Linked DNA regions of Chlorobaculum parvum NCIB 8327. The protein of the gene in region 1 interacts with the protein of each later gene in a pairwise test. Links are inferred from orthologs where the notes say so. Each region holds a gene or a part of one and is shown on either strand. Other genes may lie near its edges.

Evidence for each region.
Region 2: the proteins of dnaE (region 1) and CPAR_RS06120 interact in binary tests that used the Escherichia coli proteins (3 or more experiments, as listed by UniProt). The link is inferred for Chlorobaculum parvum NCIB 8327 from one-to-one orthologs.

What each region holds. Positions count from the first base shown.
Region 1 is NC_011027.1:946,560-950,968, forward strand. The notes cover bases 79-4,173. They hold dnaE (DNA polymerase III subunit alpha), read left to right. Parts: upstream 79-424; coding sequence 425-3,973; downstream 3,974-4,173. Other genes in these bases: CPAR_RS04440 (glycosyltransferase family 4 protein), read left to right, coding at 79-196; trxA (thioredoxin), read left to right, coding at 4,073-4,173. In the rest of the region: more of CPAR_RS04440, read left to right, coding at 1-78; more of trxA, read left to right, coding at 4,174-4,402. UniProt on the Escherichia coli protein: DNA polymerase III is a complex, multichain enzyme responsible for most of the replicative synthesis in bacteria. This DNA polymerase also exhibits 3' to 5' exonuclease activity. The alpha chain is the DNA polymerase catalytic subunit.
Region 2 is NC_011027.1:1,320,197-1,323,265, forward strand. The notes cover bases 106-2,860. They hold CPAR_RS06120 (3'-5' exonuclease), read right to left. Parts: upstream 1,919-2,860; coding sequence 1,292-1,918; downstream 106-1,291. Other genes in these bases: CPAR_RS06110 (TPM domain-containing protein), read right to left, coding at 106-547; CPAR_RS06115 (hypothetical protein), read right to left, coding at 613-969; CPAR_RS06125 (HAD family hydrolase), read right to left, coding at 1,943-2,602; CPAR_RS06130 (cation diffusion facilitator family transporter), read right to left, coding at 2,639-2,860. Also shown: more of CPAR_RS06110, read right to left, coding at 1-105; more of CPAR_RS06130, read right to left, coding at 2,861-3,069. UniProt on the Escherichia coli protein: DNA polymerase III is a complex, multichain enzyme responsible for most of the replicative synthesis in bacteria. The epsilon subunit contain the editing function and is a proofreading 3'-5' exonuclease.

The DNA.
Region 1 (4,409 bases):
CAATATCGACTCGATTTCAAGGGCTGCATGCAGGCGCGAATTCGAACAGCGCTTCACCTTGCGTCACATGGTTGAAAAATATGAAACGCTCTATCGGAACGTCATCGCTGCTCCCTCCGCGCGCTCTTCGGTTCCTTCGCCTCCGCTTATCCTGAACGCGACCCAAGCGATGAAAAGACGCCGAACGTTTTTGTAACCTGTTGCTTGGGCTTTACTTGCCGTGGCGTTTTGGTTTGACGCACCTCGGTGTTCTTTTCAAAATGAACCGCAGGCACAGCTCGACAGCCTTTCGTGCCGCTCGCTGGTGGACACCCAATTTTGATCTTGCAGGAACGGCTCGAAAGGTTATAATGATGGGTGAAGCACCGGCACGGCGGATGATTCCCACGCCGTCCGGCGATTGCAACCAGTCAGGAAAAGTGCCTTGGAGTTCGTTCATCTTCACACCCACACCCACTACTCGATGCAGAGCAGCCCGATCTTTCCGGGCGAGCTTTTCGCGGCCTGCAAGAAGCAGGGCATGACGACCGTCGCCGTGACCGATTACGGCGCAATGTTCAACATGCCCGAGCTGTTCGGCCAGGCGGCGAAGGCAGAGGTGAAGCTGATCATGGGCTCGGAGATCTATCTTGCGGGCACCGACGCGCACGATACGGGCCGCCCGGCTACGCTCATCCTGCTCATCCGCAATGACATCGGCTATCGCAACATGTGCGTCATCCTGTCGCGGGCGGCGAGGGATGGTTTTTCAAACGGCTTGCCGCATGTGGATCGTTCAGTCCTCAAAGAGTGCAGTGAAGGGTTGACCTGCCTGTCGGCGGCTCATTCCGGGCAAATCGGCCGCACGCTGCTTGCGGGCAACGAAGCAGAAGCTGCGAAGCTGGCGGAGCAGTACCGTTCGCTTTTTGGCGAGCATTTCTACCTCGAACTTCAGAAGCACGGTGTGCCCTACGAGGAGCTGCTCGTGCCTGCCACGATCCGTCTTGCCGAACAGCTCGGCATTCCGCTGGTCGCGACCAACAATGTGCACTATCTCGATCGGCGCGACTCCGGTTGCTATCGGGCGATGATTGCCAACCGCACCAAGGAGCGGCTGAACAGCCAGAACCTGCAATGCCTGCCGGGCCACGAGAACTACTTCAAGTCGGCCTCGGAGATGTCCGCGCTCTTCGACAACTCGCACGACGAACTCAGCAACACTGTGAAGATCGCCGAGGCGTGCTCCTACAAGTTCGTCGATCAGGATCCGCATCTACCTAAGTTCCCGCTGCCGGAGGGCTTCGACAGCGAGAAGGGGTATCTGCGCCACCTGACCTGGGAGGGGGCGCGCAACAAGTACGGCGTGGAGGACGGTGCAATTCCGGAGGAGGTGAAGGAGCGCATCGAGCTGGAGCTTGGCGTCATCGAGAAGATGGGTTACAGCGCCTACTTCCTGATCGTCAGTGACCTTATCGCCGCTTCGCGCGAGATGGGCTACTCGGTCGGCCCCGGACGCGGCTCGGCGGCGGGCAGCATCATCGCCTACCTGACCGGCATCACCCGGATCGATCCGCTGAAGTACAAGCTGCTGTTCGAGCGCTTCCTGAATCCGGAGCGTATTTCGATGCCCGATATCGACATCGATTTTACACCGGTCGGCAAGCAGAAGGTTCTCGATTACACCGTGCAGAAGTACGGTGCGGAGAGCGTGGCGAAGGTGGTGGCTATCGGTACGCTCGGCGCGAAGGCGGCAATCCGCGATGCAGGGCGCGTGCTCGATGTGCCGCTCAAGGCAGTCGATCAGCTCGCCAAGCTGGTGCCCTCCAAACCGGGGACATCGCTCAAAGACGCTTTCAAGGAGGTCAAAGAGCTGAAACGGCTTGTCGATAGCGATCCGCAATACCAGCAGCTCATGCAGTACGCGCGGGCGATGGAAGGGCGTGCACGCAACGTCTCGATGCACGCGGGCGCGGTGGTCATCACCGATGGCGCGCTCGAAGAGCAGGTGCCGCTTTACGTCTCCAACAAGATCGAGACCGAGGAGCGCAAATACGCCGACGAGTTCGACCAGAATGACATCGACGGTACGAAGGCTGAAAGCAGCGACGAGAAGCAGGTCGTCACCCAGTTCGACAAGAACTGCATCGAGCAGGCGGGTCTGCTGAAAATCGACTACCTCGGCCTCGAAACCCTCGCCGTGATCGACGAAACCCTGCGGCTCATCAAGAAGCGGCACGGCATCGACATCGAACTCGAAAAGGTGCCGATGGACGACCGCCAGACCTTCCGCATCTTCCAGGAGGGCAAGATGGCCGGCATCTTCCAGTTTGAATCCTCCGGCATGCAGAGCTACATGACGCGGCTCCAGCCAACGACTATCGGCGACATCATCGCTATGAGCGCGCTTTACCGACCCGGCGCTCTGAACGCCGTCATCGACGAGCACCGCAACGCGGTCGATCTGTTTGTTGACCGCAAGCACGGGCGCGAGGAGATCGACTACATGCACCCGATGCTTGAGGAGATTCTCAAGGAGACCTACGGCGTCATCGTCTATCAGGAACAGGTGATGCAGATTTCGCAGGTGATGGGCCGCTTCTCGCTCGGCAAGGCGGACAACCTGCGCAAGGCGATGGGCAAGAAGAATCCGGCGCTGATGCAGAAGTTCAAGGAGGAGTTCGTGCAGGGTGCCGTCAGCATCGATGTCAACGAGGCTCTGGCAACGCGCATCTTCGACCTGATGGCCGAGTTCGCGGGTTATGGTTTCAACAAGAGCCACTCGGCGGCATACGGCGTGCTGGCCTACTGGACGGGCTACCTGAAGGCGCACTACACCATCGAGTTCGTCACGGCGATCCTGAACAGCGAGATTGGCGACACCGAGCGCATGAAGCACCTGACCGACGAGGCCAAAGGGTTCGGTATCTTCACCCTGCCGCCCTCGATCAACCAGAGCGATGCGCTCTTCTCGGTTGACGAGCACAAGGGCAAGCCCTGCATCCGCGTCGGCTTGTCGGCTATCAAGCAGGTTGGTAATGGGGCAAGGGCTGTTGTTGCGGCTCGTCTGCGCCGTGACGGCAAGCCGTTCGCCAATCTGTTTGATCTGACTGCTTCGGTCGATCTGCGAGCTATGAACCGCAAGGCGCTCGAATGCCTCATTCAGGCCGGAGCGCTCGACGAGATCGATCCCAACCGCGGCAAGCTGCTGGCAAACGTGGACAAGGCCATCAAGTTCGGGCAGATTCAGAACAAAGCGGTCACGCTGGGCCAGGGCGGCTTTTTCAACGACGACTTCAGCAACGAACAGGCCGGAATCTACTACCCGGAGCTGGACAACGGCGAGCCCATGCCGGAGAGCGAAAAGCTCCAGCACGAAAAGCGGCTTGTCGGTTTCTACCTCAGCCACCACCCGCTTGATCGTTACCGGCGTGACTGGGAGGCCTTTGCCAACCTCACGCTCGACATGCGCGAGGTGACCCCCTCGAAGCTCTACAAGACGATCGGAGTGATCGTTTCGGTCAAGCCCTATCAGGATCGTAAGGGCAAACAGATGCTGTTTGGCGTGCTCGAAGACTTCACCGGCAAGGCTGATTTTACCGTGTTTGCAAGCGTTTACGAGCAGTATCGCCACATGCTTCAGCCCGACGAAGCGGTGATGCTTAGCGCTGAGGCTGAAGCGCGGGACGGCAGCCTGAAGCTGCTGGTTCGCGAGGTCGCACCGCTCAAAAAGGTGCGTTCCGCCCTGATCAAAAAGGTGATGTTGCGCATCGATGCCGACGATCCCTCGCAGCTCGAAAAGCTCAAAGAAGTACGCGAGCTGTTCGAGAAGCACAAGGGGGAAACACCGGTCGATTTCGAGCTTCGGGCCACAGTAGGAGCGAAAATCGAAATGCTGAAGGTTTTTGCGCGTAACACGCCGATTGAGCCCGATGACGAGACACTCAACCAGCTCGAAGAGATTCTCGGGCCAGATAATGTGAAAATAACCGGATAGAATTTCAGCACTTGTTGCCAAGTTCTGATTTATTCAGTTATATTGGCATAGAGTAACAGTGTTTCTCTTATCAATTGTTAACCCTTATCGTTAGATCTTATGAGCGGAAAATATTTTGTGGCTACTGATCAGAATTTCCAGTCTGATATCATCAACTCTGATAAAGTGGCTCTCGTTGATTTCTGGGCTTCCTGGTGTGGCCCGTGCATGATGCTCGGCCCGGTTATCGAAGAGCTTGCCGGTGATTACGAAGGCAAGGCCGTCATCGCCAAACTCAACGTCGATGAGAACCCCAACACGGCAGCACAGTTCGGTATTCGCAGCATTCCTACCATGCTGATCTTCAAAGGCGGACAGGTTGTTGACCAGATGGTCGGCGCTCTTCCCAAGAACATGATCGCAAAGAAGATCGACGAGTACCTCGCCTGATTTTCCT
Region 2 (3,069 bases), 370 kb from region 1 along the record:
CGAAGGCTTGGGCGACTTGCCTACGCTTCAGCAATGAAGTCATTGCCGCGATCATGTTGTTTACATCATCTTCCTTTAAACGCTTGCCCAGCCCCTTGTCAGGCAGAATCACAACCCGATGTTCGAACAAACTGACCAGCAGCAGAATGCCTGTTCTCTGCCGGGTGGCAAACAGCTCGCGATCCAGAAACAGCGCTTTGGCATACTGCTGCACCTCAACTTCGGCGCGGTAGTCGGACAAGAACAGTTTTGCAAATCGCGGCATCATGACCGTCAGCAGCGCCAAAAGCGCACCACCCGCCAGTATGCCCACCACCACAATCAGTAGAGACGCTTCCGGATACCACGCATAGAGCCTCCAATGCAACAGAAACAGGATCAATCCGGCGACCGACGCGCCCAAAGCGAAAGCGTTCCATGGCAACTCGGCATACGCGTCGCTACGCTGGATGACGCTCAGAACGATCTGGGTTCCGGTGCGCTTTTCCGTTTCAGCGACGCGTAGATCCAGGCGACGGCGCTCATGCTCTGATAACGTTGGTTTCATTGAAAATCCTCGTGTCCGGAGATTTTTTATTTGATAACGCAAAGCCTCTGCGCCGATAGCTTCCGTCAGTTATACCGCCAAGCAGGAAACGTGGTGAGCGTGTTCCCGGCAAAGGCAATGCTGTCGTTGCCCGCGCAGCGCTGACAGGCGGCGCATGAGGTGAGTTCAGAAAGATTGTCGCTCCCGTCATCCTCCTGATGAAACAACAGCGAGGCTCCCTCCTGCTGAGCAGAGAAAAGCTCGTAAGCGTTCGTGGGAAACGATACCGGCCGCATCGGCACGACGAACGGCAGGCGAAACGGATCGTGAAGAAAACCGGGGATGAACCGGTTGAGAAGCGCCTGGAACAGCCGGTTTCGTAGCGCTCTGAATGAGGCGCGCAACCTGCCTGCCCAGGCAGATGGGACAAGGGGTTTTTTCATGATGATATGGTGCTTTATTCCCGAAGCTTGTAAAAAAAGATGCGGCAGGTCTTCTGACTTTCCCGTGGTTTTGCCCTCCTTCCCGTCCCGAATTGTCGGGACAGTGGCCTTTTCGGCAAACCGTGTCAGCAGCCTTGCGACCGATGCGGGATTACAGCAGCGGGTACTGTTCCGGACTTGCACCGGATTCCCTTTTAAGCCCGTCACGATTCCATGCCGGGCACCACATGCTCGTGTAAAGTATATCAAAAACAGCGCTTCGAACCAATGCTCCGCGCGGAAATTTTCGATGACTCAAGAGTCCTCATCGCCGTCGTTCCACTCATCCATTCGCCAGATCGGTGAGGTAGCGATGAGCGTAAAGCTTGTCGATTTTCGAAAGTTCGGTGAGCTGGTCGAAGAAGATCGCCTGAACACCGTAGTGCTGGCGGATGCGGTCGATCATCGACAGCCACAAATGCGCTGTCATCTCGGCGTCAGCCAACGCGCGGTGAAAGCTGCCGACTTTCGGTATGCCTGCATGGTTGACCAAAGTCTGCAACTTGTGGTTCGGAGCATCCTGATAAATCCGCCGCGACAGAAGCAACGAGCAGCAGCAATCGCCCTCGTAGGCTCGGCGCGCCCGTTTCAGCTCGAAGTCGAGAAAGCGCCGGTCGAACGAGGCGTTATGCGCCACGATGTTGTGCCCGGCGATAAAGTCCGAAAACCCGGCCATCACCTCTTCGCAGGGCGGCTCGACTTTGAGCATTTCGTTGGTAATGCCAGTATAGCTCTCGATGAACGGGCTGATCCGAAAGCCGGGATTCATCAGCCGCTGGAAACGGTCGACGATTACGCCGTTTTCGAGAAGCACCGCGCCGATTTCGATGGCCCGGTCACCATACTGCGGCGACAAGCCCGTTGTTTCAAAGTCCAGCACCACCACGCTATCAGCCGACGCACGTTGCATGAAAAAATATCCGGTTAAGATTGGTCAATCCGCCTCACCGCCGCCATGCAGGCACGACAGGATGTGCTCGAACGAATCGATGAGCCAGGTGGGATTCACCCCGCGCAGCTCCTCGGCAGAATGGTTCCCGTAGGTAACGGCGCAGGTATCGGCGGATGCCCGCTGGCCCATCTCGATGTCGAACACCGTGTCGCCCACGACGAGGCACCGTTCCGCCGGAACAGCGAGGCGCGCCAGCGAGAGCTGCACCATGTCGGGCGCTGGCTTGCCCCGCTGCACATCCTGCGCTCCGGCGATGGAAGCAAAGTGCTGGAAAATGCCGAGATGCTGCATCATAGACAGAAGCCCCTGCCTGCTTTTACTGGAAGCGATAGCAAGCAAATACTCCCGCTGCAACAGCTCCAGCGTCTCCTTGACCTCCGGGAACAGACTGGTCGTGTCGAAAGCGATCTCCTTGTAATACTTCCGGTAACGCTCGACCGCCTCAGCGGCATCATCGGCTTCAAGCCCAAGCCCCATTTCAATCGTACGCTGCAACGGCAGTCCGATCCCGCGGCGGACAATTGCGGGATCGATCTCCGACAGCCTGAAATCACGCGCCACCAGCCGCATGGCCTCCATGATGCTCTGTTCGCTGTCGGCCAGCGTGCCGTCGAAATCAAACACAATGAGACGATACTTCATGCCGCCATCACCTCCACGATTCAATGACGCTCCTCTTCACGACTGTGTGCGCGGTTCGAGATGCGTCACGACCTGCGAGTTCTGGATGACTTGATGCAGATGCGCTTCGATGCGCTCACACCAGTCGTGGCCGAGCTGCACGCTCCAGCTGGCCGGAACGAGAACGTCGAGCGTGATGAACGCCACATTGCCGCCCAGCCGCGTTTTGAGATTTTTGTATGTCACTTCGTCCCCGCACACCTCAAGCAGAGCGGTTTGGATTTCGGCAATCTGGTCGGGGGAGAGCGCGGCATCCATCATGCCGTCCGCGGTGCGTTTCAGAAGACGCCAACCGGTGAAGAGAATATTGAACGCCACGACGAGCGCAATGAGCGGATCGAGCCAGGTCAGTCCGGTGAGCCACACCAGCGCAACACCGGCAATCACCCCGACGGAAGTCCAGACGTCGGTCATCAGGTGATGCGCGT